One region of the Kitasatospora azatica KCTC 9699 genome, then DNA from elsewhere that is predicted to be linked to it. Evidence: riboswitches for the same ligand, from Rfam matches in the RefSeq annotation. Region 1 holds a riboswitch; the other holds the start of a gene.
What was found. A riboswitch is a leader RNA that binds a small molecule or an ion and turns the genes downstream of it on or off. The one in region 1 is predicted to bind glycine.
Positions count from the first base shown of each region.

Region 2: it holds a riboswitch for glycine, as region 1 does, so the genes downstream of both, gcvP (aminomethyl-transferring glycine dehydrogenase) here and gcvT (glycine cleavage system aminomethyltransferase GcvT) in region 1, are expected to answer to the same signal.

Region 1 covers NZ_JQMO01000003.1:1,571,744-1,578,067, reverse strand. Annotated here, with positions in the region: gene BR98_RS17775 (ABC transporter permease) at 1-466, opposite strand, end outside; gene BR98_RS17770 (enhanced serine sensitivity protein SseB C-terminal domain-containing protein) at 705-1,460, opposite strand; gene BR98_RS17765 (enhanced serine sensitivity protein SseB) at 1,605-2,363, opposite strand; glycine riboswitch at 2,453-2,555, shown strand; gene gcvT (glycine cleavage system aminomethyltransferase GcvT) at 2,705-3,823, shown strand; gene gcvH (glycine cleavage system protein GcvH) at 3,901-4,281, shown strand; gene glyA (serine hydroxymethyltransferase) at 4,359-5,627, shown strand; gene BR98_RS17745 (L-serine ammonia-lyase) at 5,774-6,324, shown strand, end outside.
Region 2 covers NZ_JQMO01000003.1:976,237-982,560, forward strand. Annotated here, with positions in the region: gene BR98_RS15480 (hypothetical protein) at 55-627, shown strand; gene BR98_RS15485 (DUF5999 family protein) at 956-1,147, shown strand; gene gcvP (aminomethyl-transferring glycine dehydrogenase) at 1,218-4,118, opposite strand; glycine riboswitch at 4,221-4,348, opposite strand; glycine riboswitch at 4,350-4,455, opposite strand; gene BR98_RS37070 (PRC and DUF2382 domain-containing protein) at 4,623-5,753, shown strand; gene BR98_RS15500 (MFS transporter) at 5,937-6,324, shown strand, end outside.

The sequences.
Region 1 (6,324 bases):
CCGCGTCCACCCAGCCGCCGTAGTAGCCGGCGATCACGCCGAGCACGGTGCCGATGGTGTTGGAGAGCACGGTGGCGCCGAAGGCGACCAGCAGCGAGACCCAGGAGCCCTCGACGATCCGGGCGAGCACGTCGCGGCCCTGCAGCGGGTCGACGCCCAGTGGGTGGCTGCCGCTCATGCCGCCGAACGAACCCAGCGGCAGACCACCGAGGTTGGCGTCCAGCAGATCCGGGTTCGGCGCGTTCGGGTCCAGCCCGAAGACCGCCTCGAGTGGCTTGGCCAGCACGGCCAGCAGCACCAGCAGGATCACCACGATGCCGCCGGCTACGGCCGCCTTGTCGCGCTTGAAGCGCGTCCAGGCGATCCGGCCGAGTGAGCGGCCTTCGATCCGGCTCTGCGGCACGCCGGAAGTGGCGGCTCCGGGGTCGCCCGGAGCGGGTGCGGTGGTGTCGATGGGTGTGGTCATGGGCAGGTGGCGTCCCCTCGCCGACGATGGTCGGCCCAAGGCGGCCCGCGGACAGGCATGACTGGTCAGGTCCTGGTCAGAGCCTGTGTGTCATGCCGCCCCGGCTGCTCGGCTGGTGCGGTGCGCAGAACTCTTCACGTTCACTACAGCCCCGCGCCAGCCCCCACTGATGAAAGATGCCCGACTGTGATCTACCGATATCCGAGATCGCTAAACCGACGATGTGTCAGTCTCCCGGTCAGCGACCGGGCCAAGGCTGCTGCGGCCAGCCCTGCTGGGGGTAGCCGTAGCCGGTCGGGTGCGGCGTGGGGGTGGCCTCGCGGTGGTAGAACGGCCGGGAGTTGGCGCGCATCCACAGCGCCACCGGGTCGAACTCGTCACTCATCGCCACCGTGGAGACGGCCAGCCCGGGCGGGGCCTGCGAGATCGCCCGCTGCATCAGCGCGCGCACCGCTTCCACCGCCGGCGGCGAAGTGTCGTAGAGCTCGAGGCCGATGGCCAGATAGGCTTCGCCCACGACCGGCCGCACCCAGGCCCGGCGCAACGCCCGCACCGGACGCACCGACGGCGCCTGGTGCTGCAGCAACCCGAAGAACTGCTCGGTGCCCGGCAGTTGCGGATCACTCAGCTGCAGCGGGCCGGCCGGCAGCCGCTCCAGACCGGCCGCCACCCGGCGCAGGTCGGCCCAGGGCACGCCGACTCCGCCGCCCGGGGCGTGCGGGTTGAGCCACAGGCCCCAGCGGGTGCGGTAGAGGGTGGCGGCGATCTCCCGCCCGGAGATCACCTCGTGGGCCCTGGTCCAGCCACTGGCGGCCAGTTGCTCCGGCGAGGTGGCGGCCGGCGCGTAGCCGTGCCCGCCGATGTCCATGTTCCCGTACTGCGCGTCCGGACTGCCGGGCGTACCGTGCCACAGCAGCATCCAGACCCGCCCCTCGGCGAGGGTGCGCAGCAGGTGCTCGTAGGCGTCCCAACGCTCCGGGACGACCTGCTGCAAGGCGCGTTCCAGGATTCCGGGCTGCTTCCACTCGTGATCAGGGGTCCCCGGGGCAGGTCCCCACGGTCCGGGCCCGCCGCCTGCCGCTCCCGTTGTCACCGCACCCGCCCCTCTCTCGACTCGCCCATCTCGCCCATCGCCCGGTCAGCCCCGCTCGTAGAACGGCCGGACCTGGTGCAGCATCCAGTCCACCACCGGGTCGGCCGCCAGGTCCAGCAGCACGATGTGCACGCCGCCGGGCAGCGGTGCGACACCCAGTGCCCGGCCCAGCGCGGCGTTGGCCTCCACCGGGTCGGCGGGCGCCGCCGGATCCAGTTGGACGCCCACGAAGAGCACCGTCGGCTCGCCCTCCACCGAGGCCAGCGCCCGACGGGCGGTCAGCACACCGGGCAGCACGGCCAGCTCGGCGCGCACCGCCTCCAGGAAGGCGACCGGCTCCTCGGCGGGCTCCGGCTCACGCAGCGCGACTCGGGCGCCCTCGGCCGGCGGCGCGCCGGGCTCGGTGCCCCAGCGGTCGCCCTGCGGGCCGCGGCGCAGCTCGCCGACGCCCTCCGGCGGCACCGGAAGGCCCACCGGGGCCTCGGGGTTGACCGCGATCCCGACCCCCAGCGGCAGGCCGCGGGCGAACTCCCAGACCGGGGCCACCGCGCAGGACAGGCCGGGGGCGTGCTTCAGGAACTGCTCCTCGGAGGAGAAGACCGGCACGTACGGGGCGCCGGCCAGCTCGAGGGTCGGCAGGTCCAGGCCCTGCCCGCTGGGGTCGGCGCCGACCGGCAGCGGGATCCACACCTGACTGCGGGCCAGCACCTCGATCACCCGTGGGGTGGCGCCGGGATCGCCGAGCGCGGCGGTGAGCACCTGCTCCAACTCGTTCGCGGGCCAGCCGCCACCCTGAATCTGCACGAGCAGAGCCTACCGAGCCCGACCCCCCTCCCGTCGGGCGGACCGGCATGCCATGATGTGCCCGCACGCGAAATTTCATACTGGCCGCTCGAACCCGCGCGGGAGAGTCCGGAGGTGCCACTCGGCACGGACCGGCGCCGAAGGAGCAAGTCCTCCCCGGAATCTCTCAGGCACCCCTACCGTGTGGGCGAGGCGAATCTGGAAAGTGGAACACGGCCGTGCCGTGCGCCCACCCACGGTGCAAGCCACGCCATTCTTGGTGCGGTGAAGCTCTCAGGTTGTGACGACAGACGGGGAGACTCCACCCCCGCATGTCCACATCCACGACCGGGAGTCCCTCCATGTCCCCCCGCCTGACCGCGCTCGACGCGCTGCACCGTGCCCTGGGCGCGACCATGACCGACTTCGCCGGCTGGGACATGCCGCTGCGCTACGGCAGCGAGCGCGAGGAGCACCTCGCCGTCCGCACCAAGGCCGGTCTCTTCGACCTCTCGCACATGGGCGAGATCACCGTCTCCGGCCCGCAGGCCGGCGAGCTGCTGGACCACGCGCTGGTCGGCTTCATCTCCGCGCTCGGCGTGCTGCGCGCCCGCTACACGATGATCTGTCGCGAGGACGGCGGGATCCTGGACGACCTGATCGTCTACCGGACCGCCGAGGACGAGTACATGGTGGTCGCCAACGCCTCCAACGCCCAGGTGGTGCTGGACGCGCTGGTCGAGCGCGCGGCCGGCTTCGACGCCGTGGTCCGCGACGACCGCGACGCCTACGCGCTGATCGCCGTCCAGGGCCCCGAGGCCAACGCGATCCTCTCCTCGGTCACCGACGCCGACCTGCCCGGCCTGAAGTACTACGCGCTGCTGCCCGCCACCGTCGCGGACAAGCAGGTCTGGCTGGCCCGCACCGGCTACACCGGCGAGGACGGCTTCGAGATCTTCTGCGCCCCCGCCGACGCCGAGCACCTGTGGCAGGCGCTGACCGAGGTCGGCGCCCCGCACGGCCTGGTGCCGGCCGGTCTGTCCTGCCGCGACACGCTGCGCCTGGAGGCCGGCATGCCGCTGTACGGCCACGAGCTGGACACCTCGCTGACCCCGTTCGACGCGGGCCTGGGCCGGGTGGTCCGGTTCGACAAGACCACCAACGGCGGCGAGTTCGTCGGCCGCAAGGCGCTGGAGGCGGCGGCCGCGCAGGCCGAGGCCAACCCGCCGCGCAAGCTGGTCGGCCTGGTCTCCGACGGCAAGCGGGTGCCGCGCGCCGAGTACGCCGTGGTCGACGCCGACGGCGCCGTGATCGGCCGGATCACCTCGGGTGCCCCCTCCCCCACCCTCGGCAAGCCGATCGCCATCGCCTACGTGGACGCCGCGCACGCGGCCCCCGGCACCGCCGTCGCGGTGGACGTGCGTGGCAAGCACGAGCCGGTCGAGGTCGTGGCGCTCCCGTTCTACAAGCGCGCCCGCTGAGAATCTGACCTTCTGTTGCCTGTCCGTTCAGCGGACCACTTCGGCATACCCGCTTCCATGTAATGGAGAATGAACCCATGAGCAACCCCCAGAACCTGCAGTACAGCAAGGAGCACGAGTGGCTGACCGCCGCCGACGCTGACGGGGTCTCCACGGTCGGCATCACCGAGCACGCCGCCGGCGCCCTCGGCGACATCGTCTACGTGGACCTGCCGTCCGTCGGTGACACCGTCACCGCCGGCGAGACCTGTGGCGAGCTCGAGTCCACCAAGTCGGTCAGCGACCTGTACTCGCCGGCCACCGGCGAGGTCGTCGAGGTCAACCAGGACGTCGTCGACGAGCCCGCCCTGGTCAACTCGGCCGCCTTCGAGGGTGGCTGGCTGTTCAAGCTCAAGGTCACCGACACCCCCGGGGACCTGCTGAGCGCCGACGAGTACACCGCCTTCACCGCCGGCTGACTCATCCGACGGGGCGGTCGCAGCGCGGCGGCCGCCCCCACTGGTCCACCCGCCCCGCCCCACGGGAAGACGCCACCATGACTGTTCTCAACCAGTCCCTGCACGCTCTCGACCCGGAGATCGCCGCCGCGGTCGACGCCGAGCTGCACCGTCAGCAGTCCACCCTCGAGATGATCGCTTCCGAGAACTTCGCCCCGGTGGCGGTCATGGAAGCCCAGGGCTCGGTGCTGACCAACAAGTACGCCGAGGGCTACCCCGGCCGCCGCTACTACGGCGGTTGCGAGCACGTCGACGTGGTCGAGCAGATCGCGATCGACCGGATCAAGGCGCTGTTCGGCGCCGAGGCCGCCAACGTGCAGCCGCACTCCGGTGCCCAGGCCAACGCCGCCGCGATGTTCGCGCTGATCCAGCCGGGCGACACCATCCTGGGCCTGAATCTGGCCCACGGCGGTCACCTGACCCACGGCATGAAGATCAACTTCTCCGGCAAGCTCTACAACGTGGTGGCCTACCACGTGGACGAGCAGACCAACCTGGTGGACATGGAGGAGGTCGAGCGCCTCGCCAAGGAGCACCAGCCCAAGCTGATCATCGCCGGCTGGTCCGCCTACCCGCGCCAGCTCGACTTCGCCGAGTTCCGCCGGATCGCCGACGAGGTCGGTGCCCTGCTGATGGTCGACATGGCGCACTTCGCCGGTCTGGTCGCGGCCGGTCTGCACCCGTCCCCGGTCCCCTACGCGGACGTGGTCACCACCACCACCCACAAGACCCTGGGCGGCCCGCGCGGTGGCGTGATCCTCTCCAAGGCCGAGTGGGCCAAGAAGATCAACTCCGCGGTCTTCCCCGGCCAGCAGGGCGGCCCGCTGGAGCACGTGATCGCCGGCAAGGCGGTGGCCTTCAAGGTCGCGGCCTCCCCGGAGTTCAAGGAGCGCCAGGAGCGCACCCTCGAGGGCGCCAAGATCCTCGCCGCGCGCCTGCTGCAGGAGGACGCCAAGGCCGCCGGTGTCTCGGTGCTGTCCGGTGGCACCGACGTGCACCTGGTCCTGGTCGACCTGCGGCACAGCGAGCTGGACGGCCAGCAGGCCGAGGACCGGCTGCACGAGGTCGGCATCACGGTCAACCGCAACGCCGTCCCGAACGACCCGCGCCCGCCGATGGTCACCTCCGGCCTGCGGATCGGCACCCCGGCGCTGGCCACCCGCGGCTTCCAGGCCGAGGACTTCCGCGAGGTCGCGGACATCATCGCCGAGGCCCTGCTGCCCTCCTTCGACGAGGCCAAGGCCACCGCCCTCAAGGCCCGGGTCACCGCCCTCGCCGAGAAGTACCCGCTCTACCCGGAGCTCTAGCCTCCACCTCGGGCCCGTGGTCGACGTCACCCCCGTCGACCAGGCCCGATCCACCGGGGCACCGCGCACACTGGAACGTGAGCCGGTGCCCCGCGCCGTGTCTCTCCTTACCTTTCGGTCCACGAGACCAGACAAGGACGTCCCCCGTGGCCATCAGCGTCTTCGACCTCTTCTCCATCGGCATCGGCCCCTCCAGTTCGCACACCGTCGGCCCGATGCGGGCCGCCCGGATGTTCGCCCGCCGACTGCGCTCGGAGGGGCTGCTCGACCAGGTCGCTTCCGTCAAGGCCGAGCTGTTCGGCTCGCTCGGGGCGACCGGGCACGGCCACGGCACCCCCAAGGCGGTGCTGCTCGGACTGGAGGGCAACTCGCCGCGCACGGTGGACGTCGCCAAGGCCGACCTGGACGTCGAGCGGATCAAGGAGAGCAAGCAGCTCTCGCTGCTCGGCACCCACCGGATCGGCTTCGACCCCGACCTGCAGCTGGTGCTGCACCGCCGCCGCTCGCTGCCGTACCACGCCAACGGGATGACCCTGGTCGCCCACGACGCGGCCGGCACCCCGCTGCTGGAGAAGACCTACTACTCGGTCGGCGGCGGCTTCGTGGTCGACGAGGACGCGATCGGCGCGGACCGGGTGGTCCCCGACGACACCCAGCTGCGCTACCCCTTCCGCACCGGCGAGGAACTGCTGCGCCA
Region 2 (6,324 bases), 600 kb from region 1:
CCACGCCGGTATGCCGCCTTCGCACGCCGATCTCGCACGGAGAGGCGACCCGCCATGACCTTGCAGACACCTCAGCCCCCGCCCAGCGCCCTACGGGCCGTGCTGGCCGCCCTGACCTCGGAGGCCGCCCTGCGGCAGTCCGGCGCGGCGGCGCTACGCAGTACCACCGGCCCGCTGCTGCCGTCCCATCCGCTGGCAGTCCATCAGCTGCCGCCGGGTACCGCGACGGCGCGCGCGCTGGCCGCAGCGCCCCGGACGGGCTGGCGGTTCCTGGTCAAGCACGGCGGCGCGGTGCTGGCGGCCGCCGAGGTGGTGAAGTCCACCGAGGGCCACACCTTCGCGCACTTCGCCGCCGGCCCCTACCTGGACTCCACCGTGCAGGCGCTGGCCGAGGCCTGGCAGCTGGTCCAGCCGAGCCGCACCCTCTTCCAGGCCCGGCTGCTGTCGATGCCGGACCACTACGCCACCGCGCTGTGGCTGCACGCCACCGAGGCCGACCCCGAGGGCGACCTGCTGCTGCCGCTGGCGCCCGCCCCACTGGGCATCACCGCGCACCACGCCTATCCGGCCGACCAGCTGCTCGCCCTGCTCACCCGGCCGTCGGCCAGAGTGACGGCGTTCGCCTGAGAGAAGGCCTCCGCCCGAGCGGTGGCCTTCAGCCTCCAGTCTTCACCGGAGAACGACCGCCTCACCCCGATGGACTACCCCGCAGCCACCCGGCCAGGTCAGGGCCGGGTGGCCCTTTCGGTGCCCCAAAACCGCCGCCAACCATCTGAATGGGTGATCTCTGGGCCACAGTTGTGGCACATGTCACCGAAACCGCTGCGCGAGGGCCCACCGACGCCGACACTGGGACCCAGCGTGGAAGGACCACCTTCCTACCCACAGACGCGCGGGTTCACACCTGAGTGCCACTGCGGGGGGCGTGGATCGTTGAGTGAAGCGAGGTACAACGATGTGCCAGCACCGACCTGAGTGCCCGTCGGCCGAGTCCGCCGACCGTGAGGCGGCCGAGCCGGTCGCCCGCCACCCCGAGCAGGGCTGGAGCCTGCTCTGCAACGGGGTCCTGCTCTTCGAGGACACCGGCGAGCTGCTGCCGGACGGCCGGGTGATCGCGCCCCGCCGCTCCCTGGTGATCGCCGCCTGACCGCCGCCCTACCGGCGCGAACACGACGAGGTCCCCTGCGGCAGTGCCGCAGGGGACTTCGTCAATCCCGTCAGACCCCGTACTCGTCCAGCGGCGGGCAGGAGCAGACCAGGTGGCGGTCGCCGTAGGCGCCGTCGATCCGGCGCACCGGCGGCCAGTACTTGTCCGCCGGGTTGACGCCCGCGGGGAAGACCGCGTCGTGGCGCGAGTAGCCGTGCGCCCAGTCGCCGGCCAGCGTGGCGGCGGTGTGCGGGGCGTTGCGCAGCGGGTTGTCGTCCGCGGCCCACTCGCCCGAGCCGACCTTGTCGATCTCCGCACGGATCTCGATCATCGCGTCGCAGAAGCGGTCGATCTCGTGCAGGTCCTCGGACTCGGTGGGCTCGATCATCAGCGTGCCGGCCACCGGGAAGGACATGGTCGGGGCGTGGAAGCCGTAGTCGATCAGGCGCTTGGCGATGTCGTCCACGGTCACCCCCGTCTCCTTGGTGAGCGGGCGCAGGTCGATGATGCACTCGTGCGCGACCAGGCCACCGGGGCCGGTGTACAGCACCGGGAAGTGCGGGGCGAGGCGCTTGGCGATGTAGTTGGCGTTCAGCACCGCGACCTGGGTGGCGCGCTTGAGGCCCTCGCCGCCCATCAGCCGCACGTACGCCCAGGAGATCGGCAGGATCGCGGCCGAGCCCCACGGGGCGGCCGAGATCGGGCCGACGCCGGTGGCCGGGCCCGCCTCGCTCTGCAGCGGGTGGTTGGGCAGGTACGGCGCCAGGTGCGCGCGCACCGCGACCGGACCGACGCCCGGGCCGCCACCGCCGTGCGGGATGCAGAAGGTCTTGTGCAGGTTGAGGTGCGAGACGTCGGCGCCGAACTTGCCCGGCTTGGCCAGGCCGACCAGCGCGTTCAGGTTGGCGCCGTCCACGTACACCTGGCCGCCGGCCTCGTGCACCAGGCCGCAGATCTCGGTGATCTGGGTCTCGAACACGCCGTGGGTGGACGGGTAGGTGACCATCAGCACGGCGAGCTGCTCGCGGTGCTGCTCGATCTTCGCCTTGAGGTCCTCGACGTCCACGTCGCCGTCGGTCAGCGTCTTGACCACGACCACCCGCATGCCGGCCATCACCGCGGAGGCGGCGTTGGTGCCGTGCGCCGAGGCGGGGATCAGGCAGACGTCGCGCTGGACGTCGCCGTTGGCGTGGTGGTAGGCGCGCACCGCCAGCAGGCCGGCGAACTCGCCCTGCGAGCCGGCGTTCGGCTGGATCGAGACGGCGTCGTAGCCGGTGACCTCGACCAGCTGCTGCTCCAGCTGGCGGATCAGCGTCAGGTAGCCCTGGGCCTGCTCGATCGGGGCGAAGGGGTGCAGCTGGCCGAACTCCGGCCAGGTGACCGCCTCCATCTCGGTGGTGGCGTTGAGCTTCATGGTGCAGGAGCCGAGCGGGATCATGCCGCGGTCCAGCGCGTAGTCCCGGTCCGAGAGGCGGCGCAGGTAGCGCAGCATCGCGGTCTCCGAGCGGTGGCTGTGGAAGACCGGGTGGGTCAGGTACTCGTCCTCGCGCAGCAGCTCGGCGGGCAGCGTGTCGGCGGCCTCGGCCACCTCCGCGCCGGCCACCCCGAAGGCGGTCCAGACGGCGGCCAGGTGCTCGCGGGTGGTGGTCTCGTCGCAGGAGATCGAGACGGTGTCCGCGTCGACCTGGTACAGGTTGACGCCCTCGCCTCGGGCGGCGACCACGACCTCGGCGGCCCGGCCCGGGACCTTGGCGGTGACGGTGTCGAAGAAGGCCTGGTGGGCCAGCTCGACGCCGCCGGCCCGCAGGCCCTCGGCCAGCGCGGCGGCGTAGCGGTGGGTGCGGTGGGCGATGTCGGCCAGGCCGTCGGGGCCGTGGTAGACGGCGTACATCGAGGCCATCACGGCGAGCAGCACCTGGGCGGTGCAGATGTTGCTGGTGGCCTTCTCGCGGCGGATGTGCTGCTCGCGGGTCTGCAGCGCCAGCCGGTAGGCGCGGTGGCCGTCGGCGTCCACCGAGACGCCGACCAGGCGGCCGGGCAGCGAGCGGGCGTACTCGGCGCGCACCGAGAGGTAGCCGGCGTGCGGGCCGCCGAAGCCCATCGGCACGCCGAAGCGCTGCGAGGTGCCGCAGGCGATGTCGGCGCCGAGCGAGCCGGGCGACTTGAGCAGGGTGAGCGCCAGCAGGTCGGCGGCGACCGCGACGATCGCGCCCAGGCCGTGCGCCTGCTCGATCACGGCGGTCAGGTCGCGCACCGCGCCGGAGGCGCCCGGGTACTGCAGCAGCACGCCGAAGACGCCCTGCTCGACCACCTCGGCCGGGATGCCGGCGGAGAGGTCGGCGACGACCACCTCGACGCCGGTCGGCAGTGCGCGGGTCTTGATCACCGCGATGGTCTGCGGCAGCGTGTCGGCGTCGACCAGGAAGACACCGCCCTTGACCTTGGTGACCCGGCGGGCCAGGGCCATCGCCTCGGCGGCCGCGGTGCCCTCGTCCAGCAGCGAGGAGCCGGAGGTCGGCAGGCCGGTCAGGTCGGAGACCAGGGTCTGGAAGTTGAGCAGCGCCTCCAGCCGGCCCTGCGAGATCTCCGGCTGGTACGGGGTGTAGGCGGTGTACCAGGCCGGGTTCTCCATGACGTTGCGCAGGATCACCGGCGGGGTGAAGGTGCCGTAGTAGCCCAGCCCGATCATCGGGGTGAGCACCTGGTTGCGGCCGGCCAGCTCGCGCAGCTCGGCCAGGACCTGGGCCTCGCTGCGGCCGGCCGGCAGGTCCAGGCCGGTGATGCTGCGGATCGCCTCGGGGACGGCGGCGGTGGAGAGCTCCGCCAGTGAGCCGTAGCCCACCTGGGCGAGCATCTTCGCCTGGGCGGCGGCGTCGGGGCCGATGTGGCGCGACTCGAACGGGCTGGCCGCTTCGAGTTCGGCGAGGGTCGCGGAGCTGCGGGGACGACCGGCGGTCGGCTGGGCAGTCATGGTGGTCGAGGCCTCCTGGTCACGGACCGGCGGGGGCGCGCACGCCGTGAGCCTCGCCGCCGTGGGGAGCGGACGGACCTGCAGCGGACGAGCCGTCAGGCCTCCCCCTCTGTCATCGGGACCTGAGAGCTTCGCCCGCACGGGGCTGATGCCCCGCCGGCTTGCACCGTCGGTGAGGGTGGGGTCCACCGGCTCCCTCGCCGGAGGTCCTGCCCTGCTTTCCAGAGTGACCTATCCCACACGGTACGGATGCCTGAGAGATTCCGGGGAGGAGTTGCTCCTTCGGCGCCTCACGCCCTTGGAATCCAAGAGGTGGGGACTCTCCCGAGCGGGTTCGGCGGTCGCGCCAAGGGTACCAGCGCGGGCCCCCGCAGTGACCGGGCAGGTGATCGATCGCACTCCCCCGGACGGCCCATGACCAGCCCGTACGGCGGCGTTCGGCTGGCCGTTGTCCGCTTGGTGCCTTTTGGTGTGAATCGAAAGTAGTAGCACCAGGAGGAAAGCGTGCAGACCGACATCGACCCCCGAGACCTGATCGGGCACAAGGCCGTCGACCGGAACGGCGACAAGATCGGCACGGTGGACGAGGTCTACCTCGACGACGCGACGGGCGAGCCCGAATGGGCGGCCGTGCGCACCGGGATCTTCGGCCGGGACGCCTTCGTCCCACTGACCACGAGCGAGTTCTCCGGCGAGGAACTGCGCGTGCCCTACGACAAGTCGCTGATCAAGGAGTCGCCGGACTTCGGGGTCGGTCAGCACCTCTCGCCCGCCCAGGAGCTGCAGTTGTACCGGTACTACGGTCTGGACTCGCCCGGCGCCGACCGACCGACCGCCGCGAACAACACGCCCGCCACCTCGAACACCGCGCGGGACATGGACTTCGGCGTCGCCGCCGGCGCCGCGACCACCACCGCGAACCGGCCGACGGCCGCGACCACCACCCACGCGGCCACCCCCACCCAGACCACCACCACGCCGATGGCGACCACCATCGGCCTGGACAAGCCGGTCGAGCGGGAACCCCAGCCGGTGCCCACCCCGACGCCGACCCCCGACCCGGTGCACGCGGCCGCGGCCAAGCCGGCCGCCGCCGAGGGCACCGCCACCATGCCGCCGCCCGACCCGATCGAGCTGACCCTGCGCGAGGAGCGGCTGGAGATCACCAACGAGTGGCATGTGCTGGGCACCGCCCGGATGCACAAGTACGTGGTGACCGAGCCGGTGGAGCGCCGGGTCGAGGTGGTGCGCGAGCGGGTCCGGGTGGAGCGGGTCGCGGTCGGCGAGGCGGAGCGGTCCTCGCTCTCGGCGCAGGAGATCGCCGAGGCGGTGGAGGAGGTGACGCTGCACGAGGAACGGCCGACCGTGCGCAAGTTCACCGCGCCGCTGGAGCGGGTGCGACTGGTGGTGGAGCGGTACACCGAGGAGAAGGTGATCAAGGACGAGCTGCGTCGTGAGCAGGTGGAGATCCACGACAGCACCACGCCCGCGGATGACCCCGGCAGCACCCACGCCCAGCCCCAGCCCCATACCCAGGCCCAGGCCCAGGCCCAGGCCCATGCCCATGCCCATGCCCAGGCTCCGACTCAGTCCCAGGCTCAGTCGCAGACTCAGGCCGCCAAGACCACGGGCTGAGCAGCGCCGTTCCGGCCCGGACCCCGCAGGCGCGGGTTCCGGGCCGACGTCCTGCCCAAAGCTTCAGCGATAGATATTTGACAAACTGAAGCACTTCTCGGCATGGTTACTTCAGCACATTGACTATCGCTGGCTTGAAGCAGCCTGACAGGCCGCCAGAGCCCGTCCCTGAAGGAGCCATCCGTGAGTGAGGCAGCCAAGCCCGCCGCCACGGCCGTGAACCCGAGCAGTGCCCGGGTGCTGCCCGCCCTCGTGCTGGCGATGCTGGCCTACAGCGTGATCCAGACCGCCGTGGTGCCGATCCTGCCGTCGCTGGCCAAGGAGCTGCACGTCTCGGGCTCCAACATCACCTGGCTGATGACGGCCAACCTGCTCTCGGCCGCCGTGCTCACCCCGCTGCTCGGCCGCTTCGGCGACCTGCGCGGCCGCAAGCCGATGCTGCTGATCTCGCTGTCCGGCCTGGTGCTGGGCTCCGGGCTGGCCGTGGCCACCCACTCCTTCGGCCTGCTGGTGCTGGCCCGAGTGCTGCAGGGCGCCGGCGGTGGCGTGCTGCCGCTGGCGATCAGCATCG